One region of the Nonomuraea sp. NPDC047529 genome, then DNA from elsewhere that is predicted to be linked to it. Evidence: riboswitches for the same ligand, from Rfam matches in the RefSeq annotation. Region 1 holds a riboswitch; each other region holds the start of a gene.
What was found. Region 1 has a riboswitch for cyclic di-AMP ahead of ABZ815_RS09630 (CHAP domain-containing protein). Riboswitches for the same ligand answer to the same signal wherever they lie in the genome.

Region 1 (4,203 bases):
GCGGCTGGGCGCGCAGCCAGGCGAAGTCGTGGTGCACGAGGTCGACGCCCGCCTCCCGGACGGCGTCGGCCAGCTTCTCGGGGACGGGCAGCGCGGTGAAGACCGAGACCCGGCTCATCCGCAGCCGCAGCGCGGCGGCCAGGCCGAGCAGGGCCCGCGCCCGCGACGGCGTCGCCCGCGCCCGCAGCAGCGGCCGGTACGGCCCGGCGGCCAGCAGTTCGAGCAGCCTGAGCGTGGCCAGGCCGTCGTCCACGACGACGATGCGGCCGGGGTCGGAGGTCAGCCAGCGCACCTGGACCTTGCCGGAGAACGCGTCGCCCACGGCCTGGACGCGGCGCGGCATGCGCTCGCGCGGCTCGTCCAGCACCAGGCCTGGAGGCAGGTCGAGGCGGCGCAGCTCCTTGCGGGTGGCGCGCAGCGGGCGCAGGCCGGCGCGCGGCACGACCACGGTGTCCGGGCCGAGCAGCCCGGCATGGTGGGCCTCGACGGCGCACAGCATCTGGAGCGGAGACTCCACCCAGGCCGACGCCTGTCTGACCACTCTGTTTCCCCCAGCCGGTGGAGCGCCTTGCACGACCCGTCACAAGCTAACCCGGCCTGCTTAAGCCGCAAGAAACGACACGTGAACAATGGAGGGTATGAACTCGCTGATGCTCAACACCGACGGTGTGCAGATACCACAGCTCGGCTTCGGCGTCTGGCAGGTCTCTGCCGACGACGCCGAGCACGCCGTGACGACCGCGCTGCGCGCCGGATACCGGCATGTCGACACCGCCGCCGCCTACGAGAACGAGGAGGGCGTCGGCCGGGCCGTGCGCGCCGCCGGGGTGCCACGGGAGAAGGTGTTCGTCACCACCAAGCTGTGGAACGGCGACCACGGGCGGGCCGAGCAGGCCTTCGACGAGAGCCTGGCCCGCCTGGGCCTCGACTACGTAGATCTTTTCCTGATCCACTGGCCGGTTCCGGAGCAGGACAAGTACGTGCAGGCCTGGCGGGCGCTGGAGAAGATCTACCGTGACGGCCGGGCCAAGGCCATCGGGGTCTCCAACTTCACGGTCGCCACCCTGACCCGGCTGATGGACGAGACCGACATCACGCCCTCGATCAACCAGATCGAGCTGCACCCGTACTTCCAGCAGCGCGAGATGCGGGCCTTCCACGAGGCCAACGGCATCCTGACCGAGGCGTGGAGCCCGCTCGGGCAGGGCAAGGGGCTGCTGGCCGACCCGGCGCTGCGCGTGCTGTCGGAGAAGTACGGCAAGACGCCCGCGCAGATCGTGCTCCGCTGGCATCTCCAGCTCGGCAACGTGGTGATCCCCAAGTCGGTCACCCCGGCGCGGATCGAGGAGAACATCGACGTGTTCGACTTCATCCTCGACTCCGAGGACCTGGTGGCCATCGGCGCGATGAACTCTGGGCGGCGCATCGGGCCCGACCCCGACTCGTTCAACCTGACCTGAGCGCTCTACGATCTCGGGCGTGCGAGATTTCACCTGGGGAATAGCGGCGACCGGCGGCATCGCGCGTACCGTGGGGGCGGCCATCGTGGCCGAGCCCGGCATGCGGGTGGCCGCCGTCGGCTCGCGGAGCCTGGTCAGGGCGCGGGCCCTGGCCGACGAGCTGGGCGCGGAGTCGGCCTATGGCTCCTACGAGGCCCTGTGCGCCGATCCGGCCGTCGACGCGGTCTACGTGGCCACGCCGCACGCCCAGCACCTGGAGGTGGCCGAGGCGGCCATCGCGGCGGGCAAGTCCGTGCTGTGCGAGAAGCCGCTGGCGGCCGGCGTGGCCGACGCCGAGCGCATGGTGGCGCTGGCCCGCGCGGCCGGGGTCTTCCTCATGGAGGCCATGTGGATGCGGTTCAACCCGCTCATCCAGCGGGTGGCGGCCGATCCGCGTTTCGGGGAGATCCGCTCGGTGCGGGCCTCGTTCGGGTTCGCGCTGCCCTACGACCCCGCCCATCGGCTGTGGGCGCCGGAGCTGGGCGGCGGGGCCCTGCTCGACCTGGGGATCTACCCGTTCGGGCTGGCGCAGCTCCTGCTCGGCATGCCGCGTGAGCTGCGGATCACCGGCTCGCTGGCGCCGAGCGGGGTCGACGCGGAGGCGGGCGGGGTGCTGCTCTACCCGGACGGGCGGCGGGCGCTGGTGGACGTGTCCCTGCTCGCCCATCACGCCAACGACGCGAGCGTGGTGGGCACGTCGATGCGGGCCGACATCCTGGCGCCGTTCTGGGCGCCGCAGCGGGTGCTGCTGTCGGGGCCGTCGATGGAGACGGAGGAGCTGGTGCTCGACCCGGCCGACAACGGGTACGCCGGGGAGCTGCGCGAGGTGCGCGCCGCCACGGCCGAGGGCCGGACCGAGAGCGCCGTCATGCCGCTTGACGAATCCCTTGCCATGATGGGGCTTCTGGCCGACGCGCGGGGGCAACTCTCCTAGCTGCGCCTTTAGGCATTTGCCTTCTTCTTGCCCGATGTATTACCTTGTGGGGCATCTCGCGGCAGACGTCCGGTTTGTCCGGCTTTGTCCAACCATCGCAAGACATTTCACAGGATCGTCCTGTGACCGCTGAATCCGCCTCCGGGCGGAACCGGGGACCCACGTCCTTTGGGGTGAATCGGCACTTCGGTGCCGTAGGGCAGCTTCCACGTCCGAACCCGTCAGCTAACCCGGTAAGCGGCATGGAAGCAAGGAGTAATGCCCTCGATGGCCAAGCACCGTCCCATCCGTGCCCCGAAGATCAACCACCTCCGCGCCGCACTCGGCGCGACCATCATCGCCACCGCGATCGGCGCCCACGCCACCGCCGCCGGCGCCGACAGCGTCGACCCGGCCGCCTCCACCGGCCACTCGGCCGTCGCGCCGCAGGCCGCCGCCCAGACCGGCAGGGCCGGGGAGACCCAGGTCAACGTCACCGCCGCACAGGTCCTGGCCGTGGCCAAGGCCCAGGTCGGCATCTCCGAGAACGCCTACGGCGGCGGCACCAAGTTCCAGAAGTGGTACGCCGACTCCCAGCGCGCCGCCGAGACCGTCGCCCGCGACGGCGGGAGCCGCCAGGACTACGTGAACGCCGCCTGGTGCTCGATGTTCGTCTCCTGGGTCGGCGAGCAGACCGGCGCCCGCCCGCAGGTCGGCTGGGACGCCTGGACCGTGGCCCACGCCAAGTGGTTCGCCGCCAACAAGCGCTGGGGCACCGAGGCCAAGCCCGGCGCCGTCGTCTTCTTCTCCTGGAGCGGCAGCAAGAGCCTGGACGCCATCCAGCACGTCGGCTTCGTCGTCAAGGACAACGGCAACGGCACGATCTCCACGGTCGAGGGCAACACCGGCAACGGCAAGGTGGAGGAGCGCGTCCGGCCGAAGTCGCAGGTCGTCGGCTACGGCTACCCGCAGTACGCGGGCTGACCTCCCCGGCTTCGAGCGCGCGTCCCGCACGAGGGACGCGCGCTCGCCGCGTCTCAGGGCCGGACCGCCACCAGCGAGTACAGCACCGGCAGGTGCGAGTCCCCGAACGGCAGCCGGTAGCGCCCGTCCTCACCCTCGGTCAGCAGCCCGCGCGGGTCCAGCTCGGCGGCGACGTGCTCGCCCAGCTCGGCCACCGTGAGCCCGGCGCGCGCCGCCGCCGTGACGATCTCGCCCACCGAGTACGGGTACTGGACGGTCTCCTGGGCCTCGGTCACCACCCCGGCGTCGGCGTACGTGCCGGTCACCGTCTCGCGGTGGGCCTGGCCGCCGCCGTAGGGCCAGTCGGCCACCAGCGGGTCGAGCGAGGCCACCGTCTGGTAGGCCGGATGCAGGTCGACCAGCACCAGCCGCCCGCCGGGCCGCAGCGCCATGGCCGCGCCGCGCATCCAGGCGGCCAGGTCGCCGATCCAGCACAACACGCCGTACGTGGCCACGGCCAGGTCGAAGCCCCCGGCCAGCGACTCGGGCAACCGCTGCGTGTCGGCCTCCACGAACGTGGCCGCCAGCCCGGCCTCGGCCGCCAGGTCGCGGGCGCGCGCGACCGCCACCGGGGAGAAGTCGACGCCGGTCACCCGCGCTCCGAGCCGCGCCCAGCTCAGCGTGTCCATGCCGAAGTGGCACTGCAGGTGGAGCAGGTCCTTCCCGGCGACGTCGCCGGCCAGGCCGCGTTCGAGCGCGTAGAGGGTCTGCCGACCGGCGAGGAAGGCGTCCACGTCGTAGAACCTGTCGGCAGGCGTGGAGCCGTGG
Region 2 (4,203 bases), on a different contig from region 1:
GCTCCGGATCGGCGGCCTCCATCTTCGGCGCGGCCACGGCCAGCGCGGACAGCGCGATCTCGCCCTCCATCCTGGCCAGCGTCGCCCCCAGGCAGAAGTGCAGGCCGAGCCCGAAGGCGAGATGCCGGCCGGGCTCGCGGCCCGGGTCGAACCGGTCGGGATCGGCGAACGCGGCCGGATCGCGATTGGCCGCGCCGATCGGCACGAGCACGGCCGAGCCGGCGGGCACCGGCGTGCCGCCCAGTTCCCTGTCCTCCAGCGCGATCCTGGAGGTGAGCTGGACCGGCGGATCGAAGCGCAACACCTCCTCGACCACCTCCCTCGGCCGCTCGGCGGCGCGGTGCAGCAGGCCGTGCCGCAGCAGGTTCAGCACGCCGTTCGCGATGAGGTTGACGGTGGTCTCGTGGCCGGCCACGAGCAGCAGCACGCAGGTCGACAGCAACTCGGCCTCGGTCAACTCCTCGACGTGCGCGAGGGCGCTCAGGAGGTCCTCACCGGGACGCTCGCGGCGCAGGGCGATCAGGCGGCGGAAGTAGTCGCGGAACTCGTTCCTGGAACGCTCCGTTTCCGACATGAGAGCGTCTGTCAGCATCGGGTCAAGTCCGCGGGCAAGAGCCTCGCTCCATCCGCGGAAGCGCTCGTGGTCCTCCGGCGGCACCCCGAGCATCTCGCTGATCACCATCACCGGCAGCGGGTGGGCGAAGCCGGAAATCAGCTCCGCCTCCTCCGGCAGCCGTCCGATCAGGTCGGCGGTGATCGCCGCGACCCGCGGCCTGAGCCGTTCGACCATGCGCGGGGTGAACGCGCGGCTGACAAGGTTCCGCAACCGGGTGTGATCGGGCGGGTCCATGAGCAGGAACGACCTGCCGGGCTGACCTGCCTCTTCCGCCACGGGCGCGGACGTTCCGTGACCGAACATCGGGTCACGCAGGACGGCCGCGCACAGCTCGTACGTGGTCGTGACGAGCAGCCCGCCGCGCGTTCTGAAGATCGCCCCGACCGCGCGGAGCTCTCGATATCGGACGTACGGATCGCGCACAAATTGCGGATCCGAGGGATCAAAACCCAGGAGGTCGGTGGCGCTCATCGGTGGCTGGACCGGGCCGCCGAATTGATCGTTTGGACCGTTCATAGCGGACCGTGGCGTGCCGACATATGCGGAGTACGTCACATATAAGTGATCATGTCAATAGCACTGGTCAAGGGCGGCGATTGTCGTGCTTGACGACCTTTCCGCGATGCGTTTACCTTCACCGAGACGAGCGGCTTTGCTCCTACTGAAAGGTCCAAGTTCTGCTGTTGGGGGGAGGGCTCCCGGTGGATGTGCTCACTGAAGGCGTTGAGCTGAGCCACGCGGATTTGGCGTTACTGGCTGAACTGGCCAGAGGGGTGACCGTCGACCGGGTCGGGAGACGGCTGGATATCAGCGGACGGACCGTACGCCGGCGGCTCAGAGGCATCTGCGACCGCATCGGCGTGGCCACGGCGATCGAGGCCGTGGCGTGGGCGGCGCGCCGCCAGCTCATCTGACGGCGCGGAACTCCGAAGTGAATCGCCGGTCAGTCCGCGATGCGCACGGCGCCGGCGAACGGCCGATTGCCGAGCGCGGAGATCCGGACGACATCGCCGGTCTGCGGTGCGTGGACCATCATGCCGCCGCCGATGTAGATGCCGACGTGGTGCAGGTCGCTGTAGAAGAAGACCAGGTCGCCGGCGCGGAGCTGGTCGCGGCTGATGTGCGTGCCGGCCGTCCACTGGTCGCCGGTGTAGTGGGGGAGCGAGATGCCCACGCGCTGGTAGGCGGCCATCACCAGGCCGGAGCAGTCGTAGGAGCGCGGCCCTTCGGCGCCCCACACGTACGGCTTGAGCTGCTGGGTGAGGGCCCACTTGGCGGCCTGGGCGGCCTTGCCGTTGCCGATGACCGGCAGGTTGACGCGTACGGCGCGGGTGCCGGGCCGGCCGGCCTCGCCGACGGCCCGCCGGTAGAGGTTGCTCTCGACCTTGGCGACCAGCTTGGTGATCTTCGAGCGCTTGCCCTCAAGATCACTGACGATCTTCTGGACCTCGGCGATGCGGGTCTTGGCGCCCGACCTGGCGCGCTCGGCGGCCTCCATGGCCTTGGCGAGCTGGTTGACCTCCTCGCCCTGCTGCTGTTCGAGCGCGTACGTGGTCGCGGCCCGGTCGAGGAAGGTCTCAGGGTCGTCGGACTGGGCGAAGACCAGGGCCTTGTCCAGGCCGCCGGTGATGTAGGCGTTCTGGGCGAGCAGCGTGGCCCTGGCGCGCTTGGCGGCCAGGTCGGACTCGCTGGTGGCCAGGGTCTTCTGGGCGGCGTCGTTGGCCTTCTGCGCGGACTTCAGCCGTTCGCGCTGCCCGTTGTACTCCTCGGTCAGCGTCTCGATCTCTTCGTGCATCTTCTCGACCTGGTCGGCCAGCTCGGAGAGCGACGGCTTCGGGTCGGCGGCGGCGGAACCGACGGGTACGGCGAACAGCATCGCGGCGACGGCGGCGCCGATGACGCCGAGGCGACGTGAGCGCCTGGCCTGCTCCCGGGGACGGGCGTGCCTGCCCCCCGGCTTCCCCTCGCGATCGAGCGTCCGCTTCACCAACCAAGCTCCTCTCATCGACGCCGGCCGGGTTAGCTGACGGGTTCGGGCCGGAGCAGCCCTACCGAGATGATCGGATTCACCCCGAGTGGTGGCGCGAGGTGCTCGCCACCGGTGGTTCCCCGGCTTCCCTTGCGGGAATTGGGCGTGTCTTTCCGCGCGCATTACGCGGAGAACATCGTCGCTGGACACTAATGCACTCCGGGTTCGCGCTCAACCGGAACTACCGAGTCTGTAGAGGTTTCACAACTGAAGGGTCACAAGGTGATCTCGTGGGTAGCCGTACGGAAGCGGGCTTCTGCACCTTTTGTCCAGCATTCTGGGGGGTGACGACTGGAGGAAAGCTCCAGGTCGGGGCGTGTTCATCTGGACACAGCATGTGATGAGATGCCCGAGACGTGGGATTTAGGGCTGAGCCGTAATGAGATCTGTACCCTGGAGAGCCATGGAGCAGGTGGCCGAAGTGGCAGTCCCCGAGACCGCGGTCGTGGTCAGGCGTGCCCGCACGCCCGACGTGCGCGCGATCAGGCGTCTCGTGGACACCTACGCGGGCGCGGGTCCGCGGCTCCTGGAGAAGGCCACGGTCACGCTGTACGAGGACGTCCAGGAGTTCTGGGTGGCCGAGCTGAGCGGGGAGGTCGTCGGCTGCGGCGCGCTTCACGTGCTCTGGGAGGATCTCGCCGAGGTCCGTACGGTGGCGGTCGATCCGGCGTGCCGGGGAATGGGGGCCGGGCATCGGATCGTCTCGGCACTCGTCCGGCAGGCGAAGGATCTGGGGCTGCGACGTGTATTCTGTCTGACTTTTGAGGTCGACTTCTTCGCGAGGCACGGTTTCCGCCCCATCCAGGGCACGCCGGTCTCACCCGAGGTCTACGCCGAGTTGCTGGCCTCGTACGACGAGGGTGTGGCGGAGTTCCTTGATCTGGAACACGTCAAACCGAACACCCTTGGCAACACCCGCATGCTGCTGCATCTGACATCGGGTGACGCGGACCTTGACCACTTGGAAAGGTGATTGTTGATACCTATGTCGATACGTTGGGCAGCACAGGCATGTGTCCTGACACGTGCCACATGCGCACTCGAAGCGAGGTGACACGGTGAGCACCGGACAGCCGCCGTATCCACAGGACGAATCCGGCGAGAACCCCGAGTACGGGCAGCACCAGGGCCGTCGCCCCGGTGAGCCCGACCCGGACGTGACTGTGGTCGGCTACCGGGCGGACGACGCCTATGGCCAGCCCCCATATGGCCAGCAGCAGCAACAGGGCTACGGCCAGCAACCCCAATACGGTCAGCAACAGCAGCACGGCCAGCAGCAGGGCTACGGCCAGCAGCCCCAGTACGGCCAGCAGCAGGGATATGGCCAGCAGCAGGGCTACGGCCAGCAGCCGCAGTCCTCGGGCCAGCAGTACACCCAGCCCGGCTATGGCCAGGAGGCCCAGTACGGCCAGCAGGCCGCCTCGGGCCAGCAGGGTTATGGCCAGCAGCCGCAGTACGGCCAGCAGCCCCAGTCGCTGCCCGACTACGGTCAGCAGCAGCAGGGCTATGGCCAGGAGGCCCAGTACGGGCAGCAGGGCCAGCAGGGTTATGGCCAGCA
Region 3 (4,203 bases), on a different contig from region 1:
ACCAGCTCCTGGCGCTGCCGCAGGTCCATCTGATCATCGACGGCTACAACGTCACCAAGACCGGCTACGGCACGTTCACCCTCGCCGACCAGCGCAACCGGCTGATGACCGGCCTGGGCGGCCTGGTCGCGCAGACCCGCGTCGAGGTGACGGTGGTCTTCGACGGTGCAGAGCTCAACGCGCCCGTGCAGGTGGTGGCGCCGCGCGGGGTGCGGGTGCTGTTCAGCGCGCCGGGGGAGATCGCCGACGACCTCATCCGCCGGCTCGTCCGCGCCGAGCCGCCCGGCCGGGCCATCGCCGTCGTCTCCTCCGACCGTGAGGTGGCCGAGTCCGTCCGCCGGATGGGCGCCAGACCCGTTCCGTCGGGTCTGCTGCTGCGCCGGTTGGGCCGCGCATAAGTTACGAATTAGCACTATTGGCGAGACCCCACCCGCCACTTCTGTACTATTTCGCCCCAGGTGTAATCCCTGGGAGGCGACGCTGTGAGGTTTGGCCGGGTCACGTTGGCGGCGGGTCTCGCGATCGGGCTGATGACGGTCCCGATGGGTGCGGCGCTCGCTGATCCCAAGCCCACTCTCAAGCAGGCCAAGGCCAAGCTGGAGAAGCTGAACGACAAGGCCGACAAGGTCGTCGACCGGTACAACACGGCGACCGAGGAGTACAAGAAGGCCAAGAACGCCTACACCAAGCTGAACGACCGCTACAAGCAGAAGCTGCAGACGGTCGCCGACCTGCGGGCCGACATCATCAGGGCGGCGGTGGACTCGTACAAGATGGGCGGGGACGTCGCGTCCCTGCCGGGCTTGATGGGCGCGGACGACCCCGAGAACCTGCTGGCCGGGATGGCCATGGCCGGGCAGCTCTCGCGTGAGCGGCTGGAGAAGCTGGCCGCCTTCGACCGCGAGAACAAGGGGCTCAAGGTCGAGCGCGACAACGCCGAGACCGCCCTGGCGGACGCCGACAAGGAGCGGGACGCGGTCCAGAAGGAGCGCGCCGAGGTCCTGAAGCTGGTCGGCGAGCAGAAGAAGCTCCTGGACAAGCTGGGGGCCTACAACCCGGGCAACCCCAACAGCACCGGCATCAAGTACACCGGTCCCGCCTCGGGCAACGCGGCCGCCGTTCTGCGCTTCGCCTTCGCCCAGGTCGGCAAGCCGTACATCTTCGGGGGCACGGGCCCGCGCGGCTACGACTGCTCAGGGCTGACCCAGGCCGCCTGGCGCGCGGCCGGCGTCTCGTTGCCGCGTACGACGTGGCAGCAGTGGGCCTGGGGCTCCGGACGCAAGGTGGACATCAAGGACCTCCAGCCCGGGGACCTCATCTTCAGCGAGGGGCTGGGGCACGTCAGCATCTACGCGGGCGGGGGCAAGATCGTCCACGCGCCGCAGACGGGTGACGTCGTGAAGGTCGTCCGGCTCTCGGACTACCGCCGCCCGCTGGTCGGAGCCATCCGCCCCTGACCTCCGGTCCACCGGGACTCCTCCCGACACTCGCCCTCGGCCGCCCGTCTCGAAGGCCGCAGGGACCACCGGCGTGCCCGCTCTTCCGGCCTGTGGGACGAAGGGGACAAAAGGTGTCAAAGGGCCCTGACAAGCGCCTGCGTCAGGAAGTGTGAGAAGGGTCACATTTAGGTAACGGAGCCTGTGGCTCCAGCAGGGGTTTCCTCCCTTACTCGTGCCTTTATTCGATCTTTACAACCTGACTCCCCCTTTGCACTTTCTTGACCCCTCGGCGTAGTTTCTGGCGTCGCGGTCGGCAAGCCATGCGAGCCGCGAATCGACATCGGAACCCCCGATGTGGACCACATAAAAATCCGTCGGTCGCCGCCGATATCCCCATTCAGGCACATCAATCGAGTGGCGACCTGCCGAGTCCGTGCAGCCAGGAGGCGCGGAGCCGGGGACCCAAAGATCCCGTCATCCCCCGGGATCAGGGGTGAATCGGCGCGTTCAGCGCCGTAGGGCGACTTCCAGGCCCGAATCCGTCAGCTAACCCGGTAGGCGTTCGTGGAAGACACAAGGAGAAATCCTGTCTACCTCCCTGCATAACCCCCGTCTGTCCCGTCTCGCCCTGAAGGGCGTCGCACTCACGATGACCGTGACGGCCGGAGGTGCGGTTCTCCATGCCGTGCCGGCCGGGGCGCAGACGGTGAGCGAATCGGCCGTCAGGCTCACCGCGGTGTCCAGCACCGCCGAGGCGGCCACCACCAGGTCGGCCAAGTCGGCGAAGAGCGCCAGGTCGGCCAAGGCGGCGAAGGCCGCCAGGCAGAAGGTGAGGGCCCACAAGGCCGTCGCCGTCGCCAAGCACCAGATCGGCGACCCGTACCGGTACGGGGCCACGGGTCCTGGTGCGTTCGACTGCTCCGGACTCGTCCAGTACGCCTGGAAGAAGGCCGGGGTGCGACTCCCACGCGTGACGAGCAGCCAGTTCGCCCGCATTCGGCACAAGGTCTCCTGGCGGAAGCTCAAGCCGGGCGACCTGATGTTCTTCAACGGGCTGGGCCACGTCGGCATGTACGTCGGCCACGGCAAGATGATCCATTCGCCGAGGACCGGCGAACGGGTGCGCATCGACAAACTGGGCGGATGGCGGAAGTCGTCGTTCGTCGGCGCGGTGCGTCCCGGCGCGTGACAACAGGCCCCGCCCGGACCCTCCCCGGTCCGGGCCGGGGCCTGTCGCATGTCCGGCTTCCTGCTGCGAACCGCAGGTCCGGCCTTGCGGAGAGGGCGTGGGCCCGGTCTCGTGAAGGGGGCGTGCGGGCCGCGGGCCGACTAGCATCGGGCCGTGTCCTCGCAGGTGCGTCCGTCCCTCCGCGGTCCGCGTCTGCTCCTGCCCGTCCTGCTGCTGGCGGCGGTTCTCGTGGTCGCCGACGCGCCGCCCGGCGCCGTCCTGCCCGCCGGGGCGCGCGATCTGTGGGCCGGCGGCGGTCAGGTGGTCCGCGGCGGACGGTCCGTGGTCGTGGGGCATCACGCCGAGCCCGGCGTGCTCGCCGATCTCGCCCGTCGCGCCGACCTCGCCGGTCGGCGGGTGTCCGCGCTGCTCGGCCGGCCGGTACGCGCGCTGGTCGTCGTACCGGACTCCGACGCCGAGGCGGCCGGGCTGGCGGGCACGGGCCCGCTGGACGGGCTGGCCGCGGTGGCCGACGGCCCGAGGGTGATCATCGTCCCCGGCTCCTTCGCGCGGCTCACCCCCACCGGACGCGACGTCGTCCTCACCCACGAGCTCACGCACGTCGCCGCAGGCACCGACCGGCTGCCCGTCTGGCTCTACGAGGGGTTCGCCGACTACGTGGCCTACCGCGACGCCGGACTCCCCGTCAGGACTGCCGCCGCCGAACTCGCCGCCGAAGTACGGGCCGGCCGGCTGCCGAGCGAGTTGCCCGGAGCCGCGGCTTTCGCCCCCACGGCAGCCGACCCCGGACGGCTCGCGCGGGCGTACCAGGAGGCCTGGATGGCGTGTCGCTTCCTCGCAGACCGGTTCGGTGACGGGACCCTGGTACGGCTCTACCGTGATGCCCGCGTGGCCGGCGTCGATCAGGCGCTCGCCTCCGTGGGGCTGACCGCCGAGACACTGGCGGCACGGTGGCGCGAGTACGTACGAGAGCAGCTCGCGTGAAGGGGAGGCAGATGAGCGAGCGGAACGACCCGCCCCGGGAGGGGGACGAGCCCGCGGGAGCGGTCGCCAGAGGGGCCGACGAGCCCGGTACGGCGGTCGCGGCGGGCCACGGCGGCGGTGTGGCCATCAGGGACGACGAGGACGGGCGCCCCGGCGACGGCGGCCCGCCGGAACCCTCCGGCACCACCGAACCCCCCGAGTCCCCAGGTCACCCCGACGACCCGGACGACCCGGACACCTCCGGCCCCACCCCCGGCGAACGCCCCGACGCGGACGCCGACCCCGACACCGAGGACCCCCGCCACCTCCATCCCCCCACCCCCGACGAGCGCCCCCACGCGAAGGACGCCGAGAGCCCCGCCGAGAACTCCGCCGAGAACTCCGCCGAGAGCGCGGACGCCCCGGGCAAGCCCGGCAAGGGCCGAGGCGACGGCAAGGGCGGCAAAGGCGGCAAGCGTGGCAAGGGTGGTGAAGGCGGAAAGGACGGCGCGGGCCGCCCCGGCGACCCGTCGGACAGCACCACCACCCCCAAGGACGCCCCCGACGACGCCGACCCCCGTCCCGGCCCCGGCGACCTGGTAGGAACGGCGG
Region 4 (4,203 bases), on a different contig from region 1:
CCACCCCTGGCCCTCGGTGTAGTCGATCGTGATCATGTGGTCGGTGAAGACCTGCCCGAACCCGGGGTTCGCCAGTACCTGCTCCCGCTCGGCCGCGGTGCGAGCGTGGTCGGAATGCTGCACGTCGAAGCTGAGCTTCTGAGCGATGGTCATGACGACGGTCCTTACTCTCTGCGAATCTACGATCCTGAAAGCTACTGCCCACGAGCAGTATTCGTACTTCCTATTGTCTTGCCATTTGGGATGGCAAGAGGCAGTTGGGATGGGTTCAACCCTCTGAACGCCAAAAAGCGCCTGGCAGTCCTCGTCGGGACCGCCAGGCGCGTACGGGGCTAGACGGTCCTAGCCGGATACTCGCGCGGAGATGTCGTCGCCGATCTCGCTGGTCGAACGGCCGGCGCGGCCGGTGACGCGCTCGGCGATGTCGGCGGCCACGGCCTGCTCGACCTTGGCGGCCTCGGCGTGCAGGCCGAGGTGGTCGAGGAGCATGCCCACGGACAGGATGGTGGCGGTCGGGTCGGCCTTGCCCTGACCGGCGATGTCGGGCGCGCTGCCGTGCACCGGCTCGAACATGCTCGGCGAGGTGCGCTCGGGGTTGATGTTGCCGCTGGCCGCCAGGCCGATGCCGCCGGCGATCGCGGCGCCGAGGTCGGTGATGATGTCGCCGAACAGGTTGTCGGTGACGATCACGTCGAAGCGCTCGGGCTGGGTGACGAAGAACATCGAGGCCGCGTCGATGTGGCTGTAGTCGGTGGTGACGTCGGGGAACTCCTCGGCCACGCGGTTGACCGTGCGCTGCCAAAGGTCGCCGGCGAAGGTGAGCACGTTCGTCTTGTGGACGAGCGTGAGCTTCTTGCGGGGCCGCGACTGCGCCTTCTGGAAGGCGTAACGCACGACGCGCTCGACGCCGTGGGCGGTGTTCAGCGACTCCTGGGTGGCGATCTCGTGCGGCGTGCCGCGCCGCATGACGCCGCCGGTGCCGGCGTAGAGGCCCTCGGTGCCCTCGCGGACGACGACCATGTCGATGTGCTCGGCGGTGGCGCCGGCCAGCGCGGTCTCGACGCCGGGGAACAGCTTGACCGGGCGCAGGTTGACGTAGTGGTCGAACTCGAACCTGAGCTTGAGCAGCAGGTCGCGCTCCAGGATGCCCGGCGGCACGCTGGGGTCGCCGACGGCGCCGAGCAGGATCGCGTCGTAGCCGCGCAGCTCTTCGAGCACCGCGTCGGGCAGCGTCTCGCCCGTGCGGTGGTAGCGGGCTGCGCCCAGGTCGTAGTGGGTGGGCTCGATCTTCGTGCCCACGGCCTCCAGGGCCTTGAGCCCTTCGGCTACGACCTCGGCACCGATGCCATCCCCGGGGATGACGGCCAGGCGGATGTTACGCGACTCCATGGGCGGTACCTTACCGGCTCGTCTCGGCTGACGAACACATCATCTCAATCTCCGGACAATCCGTTTTGGGGGGATTGCGACCTTTTGACCGTTTCGTTAGAGTCCGACGAGCCTAATCCACGCAGCCGCTGCGTGGAGCCGGGGACCCATCTTTCCCCCCGGGGCGAATCGGCACCGCTCTCAAGCACCGCCGTAGGGCTACTTCCAGGCCCGAGCCCGTCAGCTAACCCGGCCGGCCACGTGGAAGGACAGTCCCCTGTCTAGCATCGCCATTCTCCTGGCGGTGGCGGCGGGCGGAGCGGGTCTCGCGCCCGCCGCTCCCGTCGCTCCCGCCGACCCCACCCCCGCCATCACCCTCACCGGCCCCCAGGTGAAACAGGTCCAGGAACGGCACGTGCCGAAACCGGCCTGGAAGGTCGCCCTCGAATACGCCATGGACAAGCGCGGCACCCCGTACGTGTGGGGCGGCGCCAGCGAGCGGGGCTACGACTGCTCGGGCCTCATGCTCCGGGCCTACGAGGACGCCGGCATCGAGCTCCCCAGAGTCGCCGCGGATCAGTACGGCGCCTTCTCCAAGAAAATCGCCTGGAAGGACCTCAAACCAGGCGACCTGGTGTTCTTCAGCGGCCTCGGCCACGTCGGCATGATCTCCAAGCCCGGCTACATGGTCCACTCCCCCCACACCGGCGACGTGGTGAAGGAGGAACGCCTGTCGCAGTGGCGCAGGCAGGCCTTCGTCGGCGCGGTACGCCCCGACCCCAAGGGCGTCAAGCGCTGGGCCGACTACGCCCAGCTCCGCAAGGCCCCGGCCCCCGCCATGCTCACCGCGACCCTGTGACGACGACCTTCCCCGGCGAGTGTCCCTCCTCCTGGTAGCGGACGGCCGCCGGGATCTCGCCGAACGGGAAGGTCCTGTCGATGACCGGGGTGACCTCCCCCTGCTCGATCAGCCCGGTCAGCGTCAGCAGGTTCGCCCTGTTGCTCCCGCAGCGGACCACGTCCGCCCTGACGATCCGCTGCGGGACGAAGGACGCCGACGCCAGTGCGGCGAACATGTGGCCGGCCGGCTGCACCCAGCGGCCGGCCGGCCCGCCGACCAGCACGTACGTGCCCTTCCTGGTCAGCACGCGACGGCAGTCCGACAGCCGGCGGCCGCCCGCCACGTCGATGAGGAGGTCGAAGCGCCGGCCCGAGGTCGCGAAGTCCTCCTTGGTGTGGTCGACGACGTCGTCCGCGCCGAGCGAGCGGACCAGGTCCGCGTTGCGCCCGCCGCACACGCCGGTGACGTGGGCCCCCATCGACCTGGCGAGCTGCACGGCGAACGTGCCCACACCGCCGGACGCGCCGTTGACCAGCACCTTCTGGCCCGGCTGCACGCGTCCCTCGTCGCGCAGCGCGATCAGCGCGGTGTTGGCCGCCATCGGCACCGCCGCCGCCTGCTCGAACGACAGCCCCCGCGGCTTGGGGGCCACCTCGTCCTGCCGCAGGCAGACGTACTCGCCGAAGCCGCCCCGCAGGGACATCGCGTACACCTCGTCGCCGGGGCGGAACAGCGTGACGTCCTTGCCCGCCGCCTCGACCTCCCCCGCCACGTCGGCCCCGAGGACGGCGATGCTGGGCCGCAGCAGCCCGACCCCGCCGCCCATGACCCGGGCCAGGTACGGCTCTCCCCGCATGAAGTGCCAGTCATAGGGCTGCACGGACGTGGCCCGCACCCGGATCAGCACCTCGTCGTCGCGCGGCACGGGCCGCTCGACCTCGGTCAGGACGAGCTGGTCGGGCGAGCCGAACCTGCGCAGGACGTAGGCCTTCATCGTTTCCTCCCTCGTGGATGTGCCGTCAGTGTGGGCGCGACCTGCGCGGACGCTCAACGGTCGAAAGGCGACGGCTCGATGGCCGAAAGTACGACGGCCCGTCCCGCCGATGGTGCGAACAGGGAGGGGCCGTCCGCGCGATGACCCGGCACGGCCGCGGCCGTCACCCTCTTCCCCATGAGATGGATCGCACCTGCCGGGCTGCTCACGCTCAGCGTCGTCCCCCTGGTCGCCGGCGCCCTCCGGGTGACCGAGCTGGCCTCCGGCGCCGCCGTCACGGCCGACAACGCGCGGTTCTTCGCCATGCCCGTGCCGGTGCTGCTGCACATCCCGGCGTCGCTGGCGTTCTGCGTCCTCGGCACGTTCCAGTTCCAGGCCGGGTTCCGGGCCCGGCGGCCCGGGTGGCACCGGGTGGCTGGGCGGGCGCTGGTGGCGTCCGGGCTGGTCGCGGCGCTGTCAGGGCTGTGGCTGACGCTCTTCTCCGACCTCCCGGCGGGCGACGGCACGCTGCTGGCCGCCTTCCGGCTGCTGTTCGGGACGGCCATGGCCGCCTGCCTCCTGCTCGGCCTGGCCGCGATCCGGCGGCGCGACGTCGCCCGGCATCGGGCCTGGATGACGCGCGGGTACGCGATCGGGCTCGGCGCGGGCACGCAGGCGTTCACCCTGGCGTTCGGGCTGGCCGCCTTCGGGCCACCTGGCGAGCTGGGCCGGGCGCTGCTCGTCGGCGCGGGCTGGGTGATCAACCTGGCGGTGGCCGAGTCGGTCGTCCGCCGGGGTCAGGTGCGTACGCGGTCGGTCTCGTAGGCCCACATGGCGATCTCGACGCGGTTGCGCACGCCGAGCTTGGTCATCAGGCTCGCGACGTGGCTCTTGACCGTGCTGAGCGAGATGTGCAGCTCGGCGGCGATCTCGCTGTTGGTCCGGCCGCGGGCCACCGCGCGCAGGATCTCCTCCTCGCGGCCGGTGAGCGCCTCGACCGGCTGCGCGGGCGCCTCGATAC

Region 2: it holds a riboswitch for cyclic di-AMP, as region 1 does, so the genes downstream of both, ABZ815_RS26200 (NlpC/P60 family protein) here and ABZ815_RS09630 (CHAP domain-containing protein) in region 1, are expected to answer to the same signal.
Region 3: it holds a riboswitch for cyclic di-AMP, as region 1 does, so the genes downstream of both, ABZ815_RS21895 (C40 family peptidase) here and ABZ815_RS09630 (CHAP domain-containing protein) in region 1, are expected to answer to the same signal.
Region 4: it holds a riboswitch for cyclic di-AMP, as region 1 does, so the genes downstream of both, ABZ815_RS14160 (C40 family peptidase) here and ABZ815_RS09630 (CHAP domain-containing protein) in region 1, are expected to answer to the same signal.

What each region holds. Positions count from the first base shown of each region.
Region 1 covers NZ_JBEYTJ010000004.1:230,564-234,766, reverse strand. Annotated here, with positions in the region: gene ABZ815_RS09645 (hypothetical protein) at 1-541, opposite strand, end outside; gene ABZ815_RS09640 (aldo/keto reductase) at 639-1,460, shown strand; gene ABZ815_RS09635 (Gfo/Idh/MocA family oxidoreductase) at 1,480-2,433, shown strand; cyclic di-AMP (ydaO/yuaA leader) riboswitch at 2,551-2,688, shown strand; gene ABZ815_RS09630 (CHAP domain-containing protein) at 2,701-3,396, shown strand; gene ABZ815_RS09625 (class I SAM-dependent methyltransferase) at 3,450-4,203, opposite strand, start outside.
Region 2 covers NZ_JBEYTJ010000017.1:131,084-135,286, forward strand. Annotated here, with positions in the region: gene ABZ815_RS26190 (cytochrome P450) at 1-1,039, opposite strand, end outside; gene ABZ815_RS26195 (LuxR C-terminal-related transcriptional regulator) at 1,318-1,530, shown strand; gene ABZ815_RS26200 (NlpC/P60 family protein) at 1,560-2,603, opposite strand; cyclic di-AMP (ydaO/yuaA leader) riboswitch at 2,610-2,761, opposite strand; gene ABZ815_RS26205 (amino-acid N-acetyltransferase) at 3,049-3,618, shown strand; partial or broken gene ABZ815_RS26210 (hypothetical protein) at 3,629-4,203, opposite strand, start outside.
Region 3 covers NZ_JBEYTJ010000013.1:26,867-31,069, reverse strand. Annotated here, with positions in the region: gene ABZ815_RS21905 (NYN domain-containing protein) at 1-398, shown strand, start outside; gene ABZ815_RS21900 (NlpC/P60 family protein) at 531-1,457, shown strand; cyclic di-AMP (ydaO/yuaA leader) riboswitch at 1,853-2,015, shown strand; gene ABZ815_RS21895 (C40 family peptidase) at 2,146-2,628, shown strand; gene ABZ815_RS21890 (hypothetical protein) at 2,782-3,612, shown strand; gene ABZ815_RS21885 (M48 family metalloprotease) at 3,624-4,203, shown strand, end outside.
Region 4 covers NZ_JBEYTJ010000007.1:221,728-225,930, reverse strand. Annotated here, with positions in the region: gene ABZ815_RS14170 (branched-chain amino acid aminotransferase) at 1-153, opposite strand, end outside; gene ABZ815_RS14165 (3-isopropylmalate dehydrogenase) at 343-1,389, opposite strand; cyclic di-AMP (ydaO/yuaA leader) riboswitch at 1,489-1,642, shown strand; gene ABZ815_RS14160 (C40 family peptidase) at 1,673-2,227, shown strand; gene ABZ815_RS14155 (NAD(P)-dependent alcohol dehydrogenase) at 2,211-3,203, opposite strand; gene ABZ815_RS14150 (DUF2306 domain-containing protein) at 3,381-4,007, shown strand; gene ABZ815_RS14145 (response regulator transcription factor) at 3,980-4,203, opposite strand, start outside.